One region of the Acinetobacter tibetensis genome, then DNA from elsewhere that is predicted to be linked to it. Evidence: predicted binding sites of a transcription regulator. Region 1 holds the regulator's gene; the other holds the start of a gene.

Region 1 (8,359 bases):
TTGTTTGCCCGTCATGTGTTATTGGCGTTGGGTACGGATGAAGCCGTCATGCATTTGTCTTTGCCTTATGTGCAGTGGATGCTCGCAGGTAGCCCCTTATTATTTATCTATATTATTTATACCTCCATTTTACGCGGTGTGGGCGATAGCACGACCCCTTTAATCGCCTCGGGCATGACCATTTTAGTGGGCCTTTGTGTGACTCCTGTCTTGATTGCAGGCTATTGGGGCTTTCCTCGACTGGGAATTGTTGCACCTGCGATTGCATCGACCTTAGGTTTTATTTCTGTTCTGATTTTTTTATATTTTTATCTGGCTTATAAACAACACCCGCTCAGACTCGACGCGCAAATGCTGCGCCATATTCGTTTTGACCGCCAACTCAGTCAAATTATTTTACGCCTCGGCATTCCGACCGGGGTGCAAATGGTCACGACTTCGGTTGCTGGTTTGGTGATTGTGGGGTTGGTCAATCGTCATGGTGCTGATGCGACTGCTGCCTATGGGGCAGTGAATCAGGTTCTGAATTATATTCAGTTCCCTGCACTTTCGATTGCCATTGCAGCATCGATTTTTGCCGCGCAAGCGATTGGCGCTGGAAAGTCAGAATTACTCGCCAAAGTTACACGTACCGCACTTGGGATGAATATTGCGATTACAGGTTTATTGGTGGTTTTAGGTTATCTATTTTCGAAATATCTGATGGCGCTTTTTATCACAGATCATGCTGTAGTCGAGCTTGGTCAACAGCTTTTGTTTATTGTGTTATGGTCCATTTTATTCTTTGGTGCCAGCGCAATTTTCGCGTCGATTATGCGTGCCAGTGGTACCGTCACCGTTCCGATGATCATCAACATTGTTGCCATTATTGCTATTGAAGTCCCCTGCGCTTATTTATTTAGTGACTGGTGGGGACTGCAAGGTATATGGTATGCCTATGCACTTGCCTTTGTCTGCCTATGTGTGATGCAAGGTCTGTATTACCAATTTGTCTGGAAAAAGAAAACCATACAAACCTTAATTTAATGGCTGATTGGCTGAAAAAACGTGCTGATCCTCAGATCAACACGTATCACCTTTTATTTGAAACGTTTACTCAACGTCGTCGCCATAGCAGTCACCTTTTGGTAGCCTGTCGGCAAAATACGCTGTATCAAATCTAATGATTTTGCATCATTACCAATCAAAACACGACGCTTATCCTTTTGTACCGCAGCTAAAATTTGACGTGCAGCTTCTTCTGGTGGAATACGTAATAACTTGTTAAATGTGCGTGCCGATTTTTCTGGATTCATCCCCAAGCTGCGCAAGCTGTCATTCATACGCGCATCATTGGCAATATTGGTGCGAATACCACCTGGATGTACACACAGCGCGCTAACCCCACAGTTTTCAATATCCAGTTCCTGACGTAAGGATTCGGTAAAACCACGAACTGCAAACTTGGTGGCATTATAAGCCGATTGGGTGGGTTGAGCCGTTAAACCGAATAAGCTAGAAATGTTGATGATATGACCATCGCCTGTTTGCTTAATCAAAGGCAAAAACTCTTTGGTCCCGTACACCACACCCCAAAAATTAATCCCCACAATCCATTCTAGTTCATCATAACTCGCCCCTTCAACGGTCGAACCCAATGCCACCCCAGCATTGTTAAAAATCATATTGACTGAACCATGATTTTGTACTGTTTCTTCTGCCCAAGTACGTATGGCTTCACGATCCGACACATCCAGTTTTTTGGTGGTCACTCGTACATTGCTGTCTTTGAGTAATTCTACGGTTTTTGCCAAACCTTGCTCATTAATATCACTTAAAGAAAGGTGACAACCTTGTTGAGCTAAAAGTAATGCCAACTGTTGACCAATCCCTGAACCCGCACCTGTTACAGCGGCGACTTTATTGTTAAATGTTTTCATTTTCTTTCCTTATTGGTTCCTAAGGCGGTATGACAAAGCTACCCCCATTCTTTTATGCATGACGCGAAAGACTCTCTCAATATAAATTTGACAATAACCATTGTCAATAAATGTCTGATGAATCTCCTTTCGGCCAAATTCCGCGTTTAATTTAGGCATTTGCAGCAATTGTTGTTAAACTATAGGCGGTCTTTGCTACGTTTTATCTTTATGACTTATTCCAATACCAACGATGCAGGAAAAAATAACCAACCGTTAAAAAATAAAGAACGCCAGTTTAAAGGACTCTCTTTGACTGAGCGTCAACAGGCACGTCGTGAAAAACTCATCGAAGCGGGTATTGAAGTTTATGGCACCCATGGTTTTTTTGCCGTCACGGTCAAAGACATTTGCAATGAAGCCAAACTGACCGAACGCTATTTTTATGAATCCTTTAAAAAAAGTGATCAACTCTTCCAAACCATCTTTTTAAAACTGATTGATGAACTGCAACAGAATGTCATGCAAGCGATTATGCAAGCCTCGAACAGTCATGAAAAAATGGTCGATGCTGGCTTAACTGCCCTACTCACCACGCTCAAAGATAACCCGCGGATGGCACGTATTATTTATATCGATGCTATGCTGGTGCAAGAACTGCATAACCAAGCCACCATTCACGAAACCATGTTGCGTTTTGACCGTATGATTCATGCTTTTGTCATGTTGATGATGCCGAATATCCCGCATTCAGAACGTGAAATTTCATGGGTTTCTACAGGCTTAAATGGTTATGTTACCCAGATTGCGATTCGTTGGGTCATCAGTGGCTTTAAACAGTCTCTGGAAGATGTATTGGCATCATGTCGGGTGGTTTTCTTAGCCCTACTCGAATCATTTTCTGAGAAAAAAAATTAAATTACAGCGATTTAATTTTTACAAAAAATTGACTCTAATTTTATGACCGCCTCTACGCCTGTCTAAAATTGTTCATGAATTCGACTAAAAATTGTCACAAAACTTTGCGAAAATTGGGATTCTGCCCTATTCTGCAATGATACTGTCATAATTAATCTTTGTAATAAGCCTGTCATAAATAAAAAACGGCCTACCGTTATCATCAATAGGATATTGCGTTGTGAAAGATGACTACATACTAATCGTCGATGACGAACTTCCAATTCGAGAGATGATTCATACCTCTTTGGATATGGCAGGCTTTCAATGCTTACAGGCAGAAGATGCAAAACAGGCGCATCAAATGATTGTCGATCAACGCCCAGCGTTAATTCTGCTCGACTGGATGATGCCTGGTGGTGTCAGCGGTGTCGATCTCTGTCGTCGCCTTAAACGCGATGAAAACTTATCTGAAATTCCAGTCATTATGCTGACTGCACGCGGAGAAGAAGACCATAAAGTCCAAGGTCTCGATGCAGGTGCAGATGACTACATGACCAAACCTTTTTCGACGCGTGAATTGGTATCGCGCATTAAAGCAGTGCTGCGTCGCGCCAATGCTCTAAGCGGCGAAAAAACCATTGATGCCAATGGTTTATTGCTTGACCCAGTCAGCCAACGCGTCAGTTTTAGCAATAACATTCTAGAAATGGGGCCAACTGAATATCGTTTGCTGGCCTTCTTCATGACGCATCCTGAGCGTGCTTATACCCGTGCGCAATTGCTTGATCAGGTTTGGGGTGGCAATGTCTATATTGAAGATCGTACCATTGACGTCCATATTCGTCGTTTACGCAAAGTCTTAGAACCCTATGGTGCAGACCGTTTTGTTCAAACCGTGCGTGGAACGGGTTACCGCTTCTCCACTCGTGCTGATGTAGCTTTAGGTTAATTTTAGTTTTATGTATGAACCCTACCCTGTCCCCGAACTGGCGCGTGAGCATCAAAAATTCCGTTACAGCAGTTTATGGATATTTGCCAAACAAGATTTACGTTTACTGGCGTTTCTACTGCTCATTGCAAGCTTAATCGGGTTTGGCATCGGGTATTTTTGGGTTTGTATTTTTACCGCTTTTACCATTTTTTTCGGTTTCCAACTGCGTTCTTTGTACTTGGTCAATGAATGGATTTCCAACCGTCCTTATGATGTTCCGCCTAATTTAAATGGCATCTGGGGAGCATTATTATTTAATGTCTATCGTGCACAGCGCCAAGAACGTATTGTTCAGGCTGAAATGGTCGGCTTGATTGACCGTGCACAATCCTCTTTGGTGGCACTGGCGGAAGCGGTGGTGTTAATTGATGAGTCGCATCAAATTGAATGGTGGAATCCCGCGGCGGAAAAACTACTCGGTATTCAGTCACTAGATCGTGGTCGCAATATCATGACCATTCTACGCCAGCCGAGTTTTATTGAATATTTCAAACAAAGCGATCAAATCCCTGACGGGATTAAAATGAAATCCTCAGTGTTTGAAGATCATTACGTACAAATCAAAATGACTCGCTTTGGCGGTGAAAGCCGTCTTTTAGTGGCGTATGACGTGACTCGGATGCACAATCTGGAGCAAATGCGTAAAGATTTTGTCGATAATATTTCACATGAATTACGCACGCCTTTAACGGTACTCAGTGGTTATATTGAAACCTTTACCGACCAAGAAGATTTAAATCCACGCTGGAAGCGTGCGTTTGAGCAAATGCAGGCGCAGACCAAACGTATGAATGCCTTGGTCAATGACCTCTTGCTGTTATCCCGTTTGGAAAATAATAAGCAAATTGCCAAAAACCAGATTATTGAAATGCCAAGCCTGATGAATCAGTTATTCGATGATGCGCAGGCTTATAATGTGGATTATGGCCATACCCTGAATTTGGACATCGACAGTCATTGCGACCTCATTGGTTCAGATACCGAATTGGCCAGTGCGTTTAGCAATCTCATTACCAATGCGATTAAATACACCCCGAAAGGCGGTACCATTACCATGGGTTGGCATGATGATGGCGAACATGGTTATTTCACGGTTGAAGATACAGGTATTGGTATTGATCCAAAACATTTGCCACGCTTAACCGAACGCTTTTATCGTGTGGATAGCGCACGTAGTCGTCAAACAGGTGGAACGGGTTTAGGACTGGCAATTGTGAAACACGTACTGATGCAGCACAACGCACATTTAGAAATTGAATCCAAAGAGAATCAAGGCTCGACCTTTAAAGTGGTGTTCCCGAAAGAGCGCCTGTATCACATGAGCTAAAAATTGTTTTACTCAGAAATGATTATTATATGATTTAAAAAATAGGGATTGAGATGGTTGCATACGACAACCATCTCAAAGGCATCATTACAGGGTATGCCCCAATGCTTCGCCCATCACTACCGTCGAATTGGCTTTAAACTGCGCATCCCACTGCATTTTATTGTGTTCAAACAAGACAATCGCGGTTGAACCTAAGTAAAAACGCCCTAGCTCTGCGCCTTTTTCAAGGAAAAGATTGTGCTGGTTTAACTCTAAACGCCCAGTCGGTTTCACTTTGCCTGTCGCAACTGTTTCAATGCCTGCCACAATCATCGCACCGACTAACACCACGGCCATACGCCCCAACTCGGTATCAAACAAACACACCATACGCTCATTACGTGCAAACAAACCTGGAATATTTTCTGCCGTGGTTTGGTTCACAGAGAACAATTCACCCGGCACATATAAAGTTTCGGTGAGCGTACCTGCAAACGGCATATGTACACGGTGATAATCGCGCGGAGATAAATATACCGTTGCAAATTCACCCTGTTTAAATGGCTCTGCTAATTGAGGATCCGCAATCAGCTTTTCTACAGAGAAACTTTGCCCTTTGGCTTGGAACACTTCACCAGATTCAATATGGCCCAGTTGTGAAATTGCCCCATCGGCAGGTGACACAATGCTCGTCTCATCGGCATCAATCTCACGCACACCATCTTGCAAAGCACGGGTAAAGAACTCATTGAATGATTTGTATTTCAACGCATTTTTTTGCTCTGCAATCGACATATCAATGCCATATTGCGCTTTAAATGCAGAAATTGCCGTGTTTTTAATCAATGGATGTTCACTGGCAGCAATCTTCCCGACCACACGCGAGAGTTGATGTTGTGGCACAACGCGTTGCGCCTGAATAAAAAATTGTTTTGTTAAACGTGAGGTGAGGCTCAAGACGGTAACTCTCCAGTAACGATTGGACTATCGAGGCGATTGCCCCATTCACTCCACGCACCATCATAAGCTCGAATATTCCAACCCAATACACGACCCAAAATATAAGCCAAACCTGAACGATGATGTGACTGGCAGTACACCACGACAGGTTCTTGTAAATTGAAACCTTGTTGTTCTAAGCGTTGTTGTGTGCGTTCTAAAGCATGCAATTTTAAATGATTTTCACGGTTAAGTGCAGTACTCCATTCAAAATGGCGCGCATTTGGAATGTGACCACCGCGTCGCGCTGCTAATCTTAAACCCGTATATTCATCTTCAGTTCGACAATCCCAAAGCTGAATGGCGTTTTGCTGTACCAAAGACAGCAACTCGGGATATTCAATTCGGACTTGATCTTGCGCAGCCAAATTGACTTGCACTAAGGATTCTACAGGGGCGAATTGCTCCTGTTCTGAAGTGGTGGGAAAACCTTGCCCTAACCATGCATGAATACCGCCATTGAGCAGCGAGGTATTATAAAAACCTAAGCAATGCAAATTCCAGATCAAGCGTCCTGCCCAAGCACCACCTTCATCATCATAAACCACCACATGATGCTCAGGGCTAATATTCAAATACTGAATCAGCGCAGTCAAGCCTTCAGCATCAGGTAATAATCCTGTGGTATTTTCTTCTTGGCGCAGCAATTGTGCGGGCTTAAGCGGAATGGCATGTGGAATATGTAGCTGCTCATAAACTGAACGTCGACTTAAATCCACGATACGTAATTTTTCATTGTCTAAATGTGGAAGTAGCTCTTCCACCTCGATTAATAAACCCAAATTTAGCGTAGATTCCGTCATCTTTTTTACACGTTTTGTTCTGGCAACAGCTTGATCTTAGCATAAGCCCATGTCTACCAACTGCCGATTTTCCTAGAGATCATTGCAGAAAATCAGCAATATAAATCAATTAATGCGCAGGCTCTGTAATTTGAAAAACCTGACGTAAGTAGGCCAAAAAGGTATCGTTATCGGTCATGGTTTTGCCTGGACTATCTGAAATTTTCGCCACCGATTGTCCATTACATTCCACCAACTTCAACACAATATTCAATGGAGTCTGCCCCATATCATTGGTCAAATTGGTGCCAATCCCAAAACTGACTTTGAAACGGTCTTTGAAATATTGATGTAATGCCCAAGCTTTTTGTAAATTTAAACCGTCACTGAAGGTCAGCATTTTGGTTCTGCTGTCAATTTTCAAGGTTTTGTAATGCGCATAGGCTTTATCCCCCCAAACAAAAGGGTCGCCACTGTCATGTCTCAAACCATCGAATAATTTGGCAAAATACAAATCGAAATCGCGTAGGAAAGCATCCATTCCCACCACATCGGTCAGGGCAATGCCTAGATCCCCACGGTATTCTTGCACCCAAGTCTCTAATGCTGCTTTTTGGAAATCCCGCAGCCGCACATCTAGCGCCTGAAAAGCTTGTAAAAACTCATGCGCCATGGTGCCAATGGGTGAAATTCCTAATTCTTTTGCCAACAACACATTACTGGTGCCACGAAAAACATTCGGTACTGCTTGGTGAAATGCCTGAATCACCTGCCTTTGCCAAGTCAAACTATAGCGACGACGGGTACCAAAATCCGATACCAAGAAAGGCGGATCTTCTGGGCGCTGCTGCTGTTCACACTGTTGAATAAATTCAATTTTGGCTTTGAGGCGACGCTCGCCTTCTTCGAGCACTTCTGGCGTACGAATGCGTTTGAAGTACAGTTCATTCACAATCGCCAAAACAAAAATCTCGAACATCATGGCTTGCACCATGGGACCTTCCACCCAAATGTCTAATCGACCTTCTTGATCGACATCTGCATGAATAAAGCGGCGTTTTAACTGGAATAATTCTAGATAATCGACAAAGTCACTTTTAATAAAACGTAAGCCACGCAAATATTGCAATTCATCTTCTTTAAACCGAAGCTGACACAAATAATCCAGTTGCTCATTCAAATCTTGCAAAATATCCACCAAGGGATACACCGTTTCATCCAAATTACGGCAACGGAAGTGGTAAACACTATGTGTTTGCGGGAACTGGTGCAGCACCACTTGTAACATGGTGAACTTATATAAGTCAGTATCGAGGAGTGAGTGAATAATTGCAGACATAAAGGTTCAGTTTTTATCAACTTCTAGCATTAAAGCACACTTTCAAGCTGAAAAAAGCCATTGATTGCAGAAAACTCACCAAATCAAGATGTCTCAAAACCCCTGCTAAAGTCATCTTTGCTACAATGCCTGCCACATTAA
Region 2 (8,359 bases), 910 kb from region 1:
TCATTTACTGCCTTGGCATAAACGCTATATGTCGAATACCACTACGGCATTAATGTGGGGTGCATGGTTCATGCTTTGGCGTCCCTTCTTACTGGTCTGGATTCTCATACAATTACAGAAAAGTTCAGCGGTACACCATCTGTTAAGTGCACTGAGTATAAGCATTGAATATGGTGGATTAGAACTGCTGCTCTGTAGTGTGGGGTTATTGCTCTGGAGTCGATTTATGCCGTCTGCAAGTGTTAAAGTAGAGCAAGAACAGTCTTTAACGACACAGCAATATGCCGATTATTTCGAGCTCAGCAACCAAAAAATTGAACAATCTCGACAGCATAAAATCACCGTGGTTCATCATAATGATCAAGGGCAAATCGTTGATCTAGCATAATGAAATATAGATCACTGCTCCCCTTTTTAAAACAATTGACCTCAAGATATCTTGGGGTCTTTTTTATTCAATTCGTATTTTTCAAAACCAAAGTATTGCCGCATCTAAATCCTTGCCAAAATAAAAACAAAGCTGCCTGCCTCTTGTTTTAATCATCATTGACACTTTTGCTTTTGAAATATCTATGAAAATAGGCGTGAATCTGATTGAAGCATAGCAATCAATCTGCTTCTAATCGCAATGAGTACCTGTGCTAAAGCAGCCTTTCTTCACATCAAAACGATGGAGTTTATAATCAAACAGGCATAAAAAAAGCGCTGACCATGCAGCGCTTTAATTCCGTCTCTTAAGAACTTTAAGAAACGAACTGGAGGAAAATCCAGTATAAACCACCAGATAAACAAATGGTGGCAGGAAGTGTAAAAATCCATGCCGAAAGAATTGTTTTTACAGTGGCAAAATTCAAACCTGACTTGTTGGCTACCATCGTACCTGCAACCGCACTGTTTAATACGTGAGTTGTAGAAACTGGCATACCAAAACCATCCGCCGCTGCAATGGTCGACATTGCCACAAGTTCAGCAGACATACCCTGACCATACGTCATGTGATGCTTACCAATACGCTCACCGACAGTCACCACAATACGCTTCCAACCCACCATTGTACCTAGACCTAAAGCCAAAGCGACTGCAACTTTTACCCACGTTGGAATGTACTGTAAGAAACTATCCAACTTGCTACGATACTCTTTCACCACCTTTTGCTGAGCTTCAGGCATCGCAGGTAACTGGTCTGCTTTATCCAAACGTTTGAACGCTGTTGTGCTCAAATACATATCATTACGAATAGATGAAATTGCATCTTCAGGAATATTTTTCAAGTCGCCATATTGCGAAATACGGTCACCCAAATGATCGGTCAAACTTGCCAAAGCAGGCACCACTTCTGGAGTCATTTCTTTGGTTTGAATATAAGCAGTAATGGTTTGACGCGCTTGTTCATCTGGAATGTCTGCATGTGCGGGATACATAGCAACCGCAGCTTGAGATGACAATTGCTCAAATGACTGGATATGTGCTGAGTCTAAATTCTTATTCAGTGAATAAGCCAATGGCACCAAACCAATCAAAATTAACATGATTAAGCCCATGCCTTTTTGACCATCGTTTGAACCATGTGCAAAGCTTACCCCTGTACAGGTAAAAATTAGAATGGCACGAATAAGTGGTGGTGGAGGCTTATTGCCTTCAGGTGGTTGGAATAATTCGAGCTGACGCTTGAAGATTTTTTTCACCAATAAGAAAACAACAGCAGCAAATGCAAAACCGATTAAAGGAGAAAACAGTAATGCTTTACCCACTTTCATCACTTGGTCCATATCGACACCGCTGGCACCACTACCCGAGTGTAATAGGTAGTTCATAATCCCTACACCCAAAATAGAACCAATCAAAGTGTGCGAGCTCGATGCAGGAATACCCAAGAACCAAGTACCTAAATTCCACAGAATTGCAGCAATCAGCATGGCAAAGACCATCGCAAAGCCTGCCCCTGAACTCACATTCATAATCAGTTCAACTGGCAGTAAAGCAATAATGCCATAAGCAACCGCGCCGCTAGCGACCATAACCCCAAGGAAATTACAAAAACCAGCCCACATCACCGCAACAGGCGCAGACAGTGCATTGGTATAAATCACTGTTGCAACTGCATTGGCTGTGTCATGGAAACCATTCACAAACTCAAAGCCTAGTGCAATCAATAATGCCGTCGCTAAAAGAATAACAGAATACAAACTTAATGGTGGTACATGCGACAAGTCCGCAGATACCTGAAACCCAATATAAATGAGGGTCGCAATAATGACCGTAAAAAACACCGGCATAAAAAACTTCGGTGTTGGAACATGCACATTCGTCGACTTGTTCGATGCTGAATGCATACGATCTTGGACGGGAGGAGTTTTTGAATTCATGCAGACGGTTAAGAGGATAATAAAATCCCCTTATTGTTCAATTAAATTATGACAATTATATGACAAACAGGTGTCATATAAAGCCAAATTTTTAACAATTGACCTGTTTTAAATCACTCCGCGCTACGATGGGGAGGATTTTTAGCTGTAAATCTGTTTTTTTCAAATACTTATAACAAAAAAATATTTCATGCAAAAAAGTAGTTGATTTTCAGAATTGTAAAAAAATTTGTCACTCTCTGATGCGCTTTCACCTTGAAATCGAAATAGATTCATCATGCCTATGTAATATTGCATTTCAATGAAATCGCCAAATAACTCTTCTTTTTTGCATGAATACTACTAACTTGACAGTCAAAAAGCTGAATTAAAATAAAATTAAGTCTGAGTTCTGTTAAAATATGCTCCATTTCAAGACTTGCCGTGTATTGGGGTTATTTATGTCCACGCTTACCACCCTTAAAAAGCTTCTCGCTGAGCGTATATTGATCATTGATGGTGCGATGGGCACCATGATTCAACGCCATAAGCTTGAAGAAGAAGATTACCGTGGTGAGCGTTTTGCAGATTGGGCACATGACTTAAAAGGTAACAATGACCTTTTAGTTTTAACACAGCCAGAAATCATTCAAGGCATTCATGAAGCTTATCTTGATGCAGGCGCAGACATTATTGAAACCAACAGCTTTAACGGCACACGTGTTTCTATGTCTGATTACCACATGGAAGACCTTGTTCCCGAGATTAACCGTGAAGCAGCGCGTTTAGCCAAAGCAGCTTGTGAAAAATATTCAACACCTGACAAACCTCGTTTTGTAGCGGGTGTACTCGGCCCAACATCGCGTACCTGTTCAATTTCACCCAATGTAAATGATCCTGCCTTTCGTAACATTACCTTTGATGCGCTAAAAGAAAACTACATTGAGGCCACTCATGCGCTGATTGAAGGTGGTGCAGATATCATTCTGATTGAAACCGTTTTTGATACATTAAACTGTAAAGCTGCAATTTTTGCGGTGAAAGAAGTCTTTAAGCAAATTGGTCATGAATTACCACTCATGATTTCAGGCACCATTACCGATGCCTCAGGCCGTACCTTGACAGGTCAAACTGCCGAAGCGTTCTGGAACTCTGTGCGTCATGGTGATTTACTTTCAATTGGTTTTAACTGTGCCCTTGGTGCAGATGCCATGCGTCCTCACGTTAAAACCGTATCTGATGTTGCTGATACGTTCATTTCTGCTCATCCAAATGCAGGCTTACCAAATGCTTTTGGTGAATATGACGAAACACCAGAACAAACTGCTGCCTTCTTAAAAGAATTTGCAGAAAGTGGTTTGATCAATATTACCGGCGGTTGCTGTGGTACAACACCAGACCATATTCGTGCTATTGCCAATGCTGTAAAAGACATTGCACCCCGTCAAATTCCTGAAACTAAACCAGCTTGCCGCTTAAGTGGTTTAGAACCATTTAATATTTATGATGACTCACTGTTTGTAAACGTGGGTGAACGTACTAACGTTACAGGTTCAAAAAAATTCTTACGTCTTATTCGTGAAGAAAACTTTTCTGAAGCTTTAGAAGTTGCACAGCAACAAGTGGAAGCTGGCGCACAGATTATTGACATTAACATGGATGAAGGGATGCTCGATTCGCAAAATGCGATGGTTCATTTCTTAAATCTTGTGGCATCTGAGCCAGATATTTCACGTGTGCCAATCATGATTGACTCATCAAAATGGGAAATCATTGAAGCAGGCTTAAAATGTGTACAAGGTAAACCTGTTGTTAACTCGATTTCGTTAAAAGAAGGTTATGACGAGTTTGTCGAAAAGGCTCGCCTCTGCCGTCAATATGGTGCCGCGATTATTGTGATGGCCTTTGATGAAACAGGTCAGGCAGATACTGCTGCACGCAAACGTGAAATCTGTAAACGTTCTTATGATGTTTTGGTCAATGATGTTGGCTTCCCTGCTGAAGATATTATTTTTGACCCGAACGTGTTTGCAGTGGCAACAGGTATTGAAGAACACAATAACTATGGCGTCGATTTTATTGAAGCCACAGGTTGGATTAAACAGAACTTACCTCATGCCATGATTTCTGGTGGTGTATCGAACGTATCGTTCTCATTCCGTGGAAATGAGCCTGTTCGTGAAGCCATTCACTCTGTGTTCTTGTACCATGCCATTAAACAAGGCATGACTATGGGGATTGTAAATGCTGGCCAAATGGCAATTTATGATGATATTCCTAAAGAACTCAAAGATGCGGTTGAAGATGTTGTTTTAAACCAGAACCAAGGTGAGTCTGGCCAAAACGCCACAGAAAAACTGCTTGAAGTCGCTGAAAAATACCGTGGTCATAGCGGAGCACAACGTGAAGCCGAAAACCTTGAATGGCGTAACGAACCTGTAGAAAAACGTCTTGAATATGCATTAGTCAAAGGTATTACCACATACATTGACGAAGATACCGAAGAAGCTCGTCTAAAAGCTAAACGTCCATTAGATGTGATTGAAGGCGCTTTGATGGACGGTATGAACGTGGTCGGTGACTTGTTCGGTTCAGGCAAAATGTTCTTACCACAGGTTGTGAAATCTGCACGTGTCATGAAGCAAGCTGTGGCTTGGCTCAACCCGTACATTGAAGCTGAAAAAACAGGTAGCCAATCTAAAGGTAAAGTCCTGATGGCAACTGTTAAGGGCGACGTACACGATATTGGTAAAAATATTGTGGGTGTTGTACTCGGCTGTAATGGTTACGACATTGTTGACCTTGGTGTGATGGTACCTTGTGAGAAAATCTTGCAAACTGCGATTGATGAAAAATGTGACATCATCGGGTTGTCAGGTCTGATTACTCCATCTTTAGATGAAATGGTGTTTGTTGCGAAAGAAATGCAACGTAAAGGTTTTAATATTCCTTTATTAATTGGTGGTGCTACGACATCGAAAGCACACACAGCAGTAAAAATTGATCCTCAGTACCATAACGATGCGGTGATTTATGTTGCCGATGCCTCACGTGCTGTGGGTGTTGCAACTACACTGCTTTCAAAAGAAATGCGTGGAAAATTCATTGAAGAACACCGTGCTGAATATGCCAAAATTCGTGAGCGCTTAGCCAACAAACAACCTAAAGCTGCCAAGCTAACTTATGCAGAGTCTGTTAAAAACGGTTTTAAAATTGATGAAAGCTACGTTCCAGCAAAACCAAACCTTTTGGGAACTCAAGTTTTAACAAACTACCCGCTTGAAACATTGGTTGCATATTTTGACTGGACACCATTCTTCATTTCTTGGAGCTTGGCTGGTAAGTTCCCGAAAATTTTACAAGATGAAGTGGTTGGCGAAGCTGCAACAGATTTGTACAACCAAGCTCAAGCAATGTTGAAAGATATTATCGACAACAACCTTTTTGATGCACGTGCTGTATTTGGTATGTTCCCTGCTCAGCGCACTGACGCCGACACCATCAGCGTATTTGATGAAGCGGGTCAAAATGTTACGCATACATTTGAACATTTGCGTCAGCAATCTGACAAAGTCACAGGTAAACCAAACTTGTCTTTGGCAGATTACATTCGTACTGACCGTGAGCAACAGGACTACTTAGGTGGATTCACTGTATCGATTTTTGGTGCAGAAGAATTAGCGAATGAATACAAAGCCAAAGGCGATGACTACTCTGCAATTTTAGTTCAGTCATTGGCAGACCGTTTTGCTGAGGCCTTTGCCGAACATTTGCATGAACGCATTCGTAAAGAGTTCTGGGGTTATAAAGCAGATGAAACACTCACCAATGAAGAGCTGATTAAAGAGAAATATGTCGGCATTCGCCCTGCGCCGGGTTACCCAGCGTGTCCAGAGCACTCTGAAAAAGCGGTGTTGTTTGACTGGTTAGGGTCTACAGACAAAATCGGCACTAAACTCACTGAGCACTTTGCGATGATGCCACCATCTTCAGTAAGTGGTTTCTATTATTCACATCCTCAAAGTGAATACTTTAACGTGGGCAAAATATCTCAAGACCAACTTGAAGATTATGCAAAACGTAAAGGTTGGACACTCGATGAAGCGAAGCGTTGGTTAGGGCCGAATTTAGATGATTCGATTGTTTAATCCCCTACCCCCTCTTTAAAAAGAGGGGAACTTTTGCGTATCAAGTGAATTACGTGACAGCCCCTCCCTTTTTAAAGGGAGGTTGGGAGGGATTATTGTTGCATTCAAATATTTTATATAAGATCAAATAACAACCTATTCAATATTCTAATGAGTTTGTAAATGCATGGTATCTGCGCTCTTTGTAAAGATGAAACTAATTTAAAAGAAAGCCATTTAATTCCAAAATTTGTAGGCAAATGGTTAAAACGAACAAGTGCTACAGGTTATCTCCGTGACATAAAGAATATAAATAAAAGGCAACAAGATATTTTCAAAGAATATCTACTTTGTCATAACTGTGAAATTTTATTTTCAGGATGGGAAAAGCTATTTTCCGAACAAATATTTTTGCCTAGCTTAGACAAAAAACAATATATTTCATCTTACAGTGAATGGCTTTCAAAATTTTGTGCATCACTATCATGGCGGACATTAATATATATAAAACGACAAAATAATGACTTTAACGATGAGTCAGAGTATTTTTAAAAACAAATGCATCAAGCTGAAACTCATCTAAGAAACTTTCTATTAGGAAATACATCTAACCTAGATCAATATGAACAACATATTTTTCCTTTATCTGAAATAGAAAAACTACCTGAATCATTGAATTTTCCACCAAATATTAATCGCTACTTTCTTCGAAGTATTGGTATTGATGTTCTTACAGGTGACAAAGATATCTATACTTTCACTAAACTCCCAACATTCTTAATTATAGGTATTATCAGTTCAAAATATTCAAAACAAATGCGAGCTAGTAGAGTTGCACTTAAACAAGGAATTCTACGACCATCAAATTTGGTTATGCCAGAATATTTATTAGGTTATATGAAAGATAAGGCTAGAGAAATCCAAGTCAAGGTTAGCGGTATTTCAGAAGATCAAAGCAATAAAGTATATGAAACAGTTATAAGCAATTTAGATAAAACTGCTGATTCAAAATCTTTTGAAGCAATGATGCATGATTACAATATTTTTTGGGATAAAATCTTCAAATAAATCCTCCCCAACCCTCCTTTAAAAAGGAGGGAGTACCGAGAATCAAAAAACCATCATCAAATTCGCGTAAAGTCCCCCTTTCACAAAGGGGGATTTAGGGGGATTCCAACCTCTGTTTCGCAATCCAATAAACCTGTTCCACCACAGCATCAGTTTCAGTCAAAATCTGCCGATTACTAAACCTCAGCACCACTAGTCCTAACTCACTTAAAGCCTGATCTCGAATTTGATCTGCTAAACGACCATCTTCGGTGTAATGTTGTCCTCCATCACACTCAATGACGAGGTTCGCAGAGGAACAATAAAAATCCACGATAAAGTTAAGAATTGGCTTTTGCCGATAAAACTGTAATCCTAAAATTTGCTTACGGCGTAATCTTTGCCATAGCCAGTGTTCAGCATCGGTCATATTGTTGCGTAAATCACGCGATGGAAGTTTTAAGTATTTGTTATAAGGTTGCATCATGACGCTCTTTTTTTTAAATATTCTTTTAAGAATCTTGGCATAATATTCACCAGAAAATAACAATGCACGAAACATCATCATGAACGCAACCCAACTTTTTCTCGGCGTGATCTTTAGCTCAATTGGTTTAGGCTATTTTCTGTATGGCAAAAAACAAAAACTGACCGTGCCTTTTGTTGTCGGTCTGGTTCTAATGGTTTTCCCTTATTTTATTGAAAGCAATGTTTTGCTTGGTAGTATTGGTATTCTACTGTCGATCTTTCCTTATTTTTTACGCTTTTAAAGTGATTTAGCGGTTTCAAGCGATTCAAATTTCGTATCGATCACATTCCAGTGATGCATCATCTCGCGTA

Evidence for each region. Region 1 encodes PhoB, which activates phosphate uptake and scavenging genes when phosphate is short. Its sites were predicted from a motif close to TGTCATNAANCTGTCATAA; they were not measured.
Region 2: the regulator PhoB is predicted to act here: its motif matches at 2,413-2,431, upstream of M5E07_RS04705 (inorganic phosphate transporter).

Annotation. Positions count from the first base shown of each region.
Region 1 covers NZ_CP098732.1:70,893-79,251, reverse strand. The annotation lists gene M5E07_RS00365 (MATE family efflux transporter) at 1-1,026, shown strand, start outside; gene M5E07_RS00360 (SDR family NAD(P)-dependent oxidoreductase) at 1,080-1,919, opposite strand; gene M5E07_RS00355 (TetR/AcrR family transcriptional regulator) at 2,130-2,816, shown strand; gene phoB (phosphate regulon transcriptional regulator PhoB) at 3,037-3,747, shown strand; gene phoR (phosphate regulon sensor histidine kinase PhoR) at 3,758-5,116, shown strand; gene asd (archaetidylserine decarboxylase) at 5,204-6,055, opposite strand; gene M5E07_RS00335 (sulfurtransferase) at 6,052-6,900, opposite strand; gene pncB (nicotinate phosphoribosyltransferase) at 7,010-8,218, opposite strand.
Region 2 covers NZ_CP098732.1:979,769-988,127, reverse strand. The annotation lists gene pgaD (poly-beta-1,6-N-acetyl-D-glucosamine biosynthesis protein PgaD) at 1-388, shown strand, start outside; gene M5E07_RS04705 (inorganic phosphate transporter) at 744-2,366, opposite strand; gene metH (methionine synthase) at 2,807-6,493, shown strand; gene M5E07_RS04695 (hypothetical protein) at 6,656-7,024, shown strand; gene M5E07_RS04690 (hypothetical protein) at 7,031-7,540, shown strand; gene M5E07_RS04685 (endonuclease domain-containing protein) at 7,635-8,003, opposite strand; gene M5E07_RS04680 (amino acid transport protein) at 8,086-8,289, shown strand; gene M5E07_RS04675 (hypothetical protein) at 8,286-8,359, opposite strand, start outside.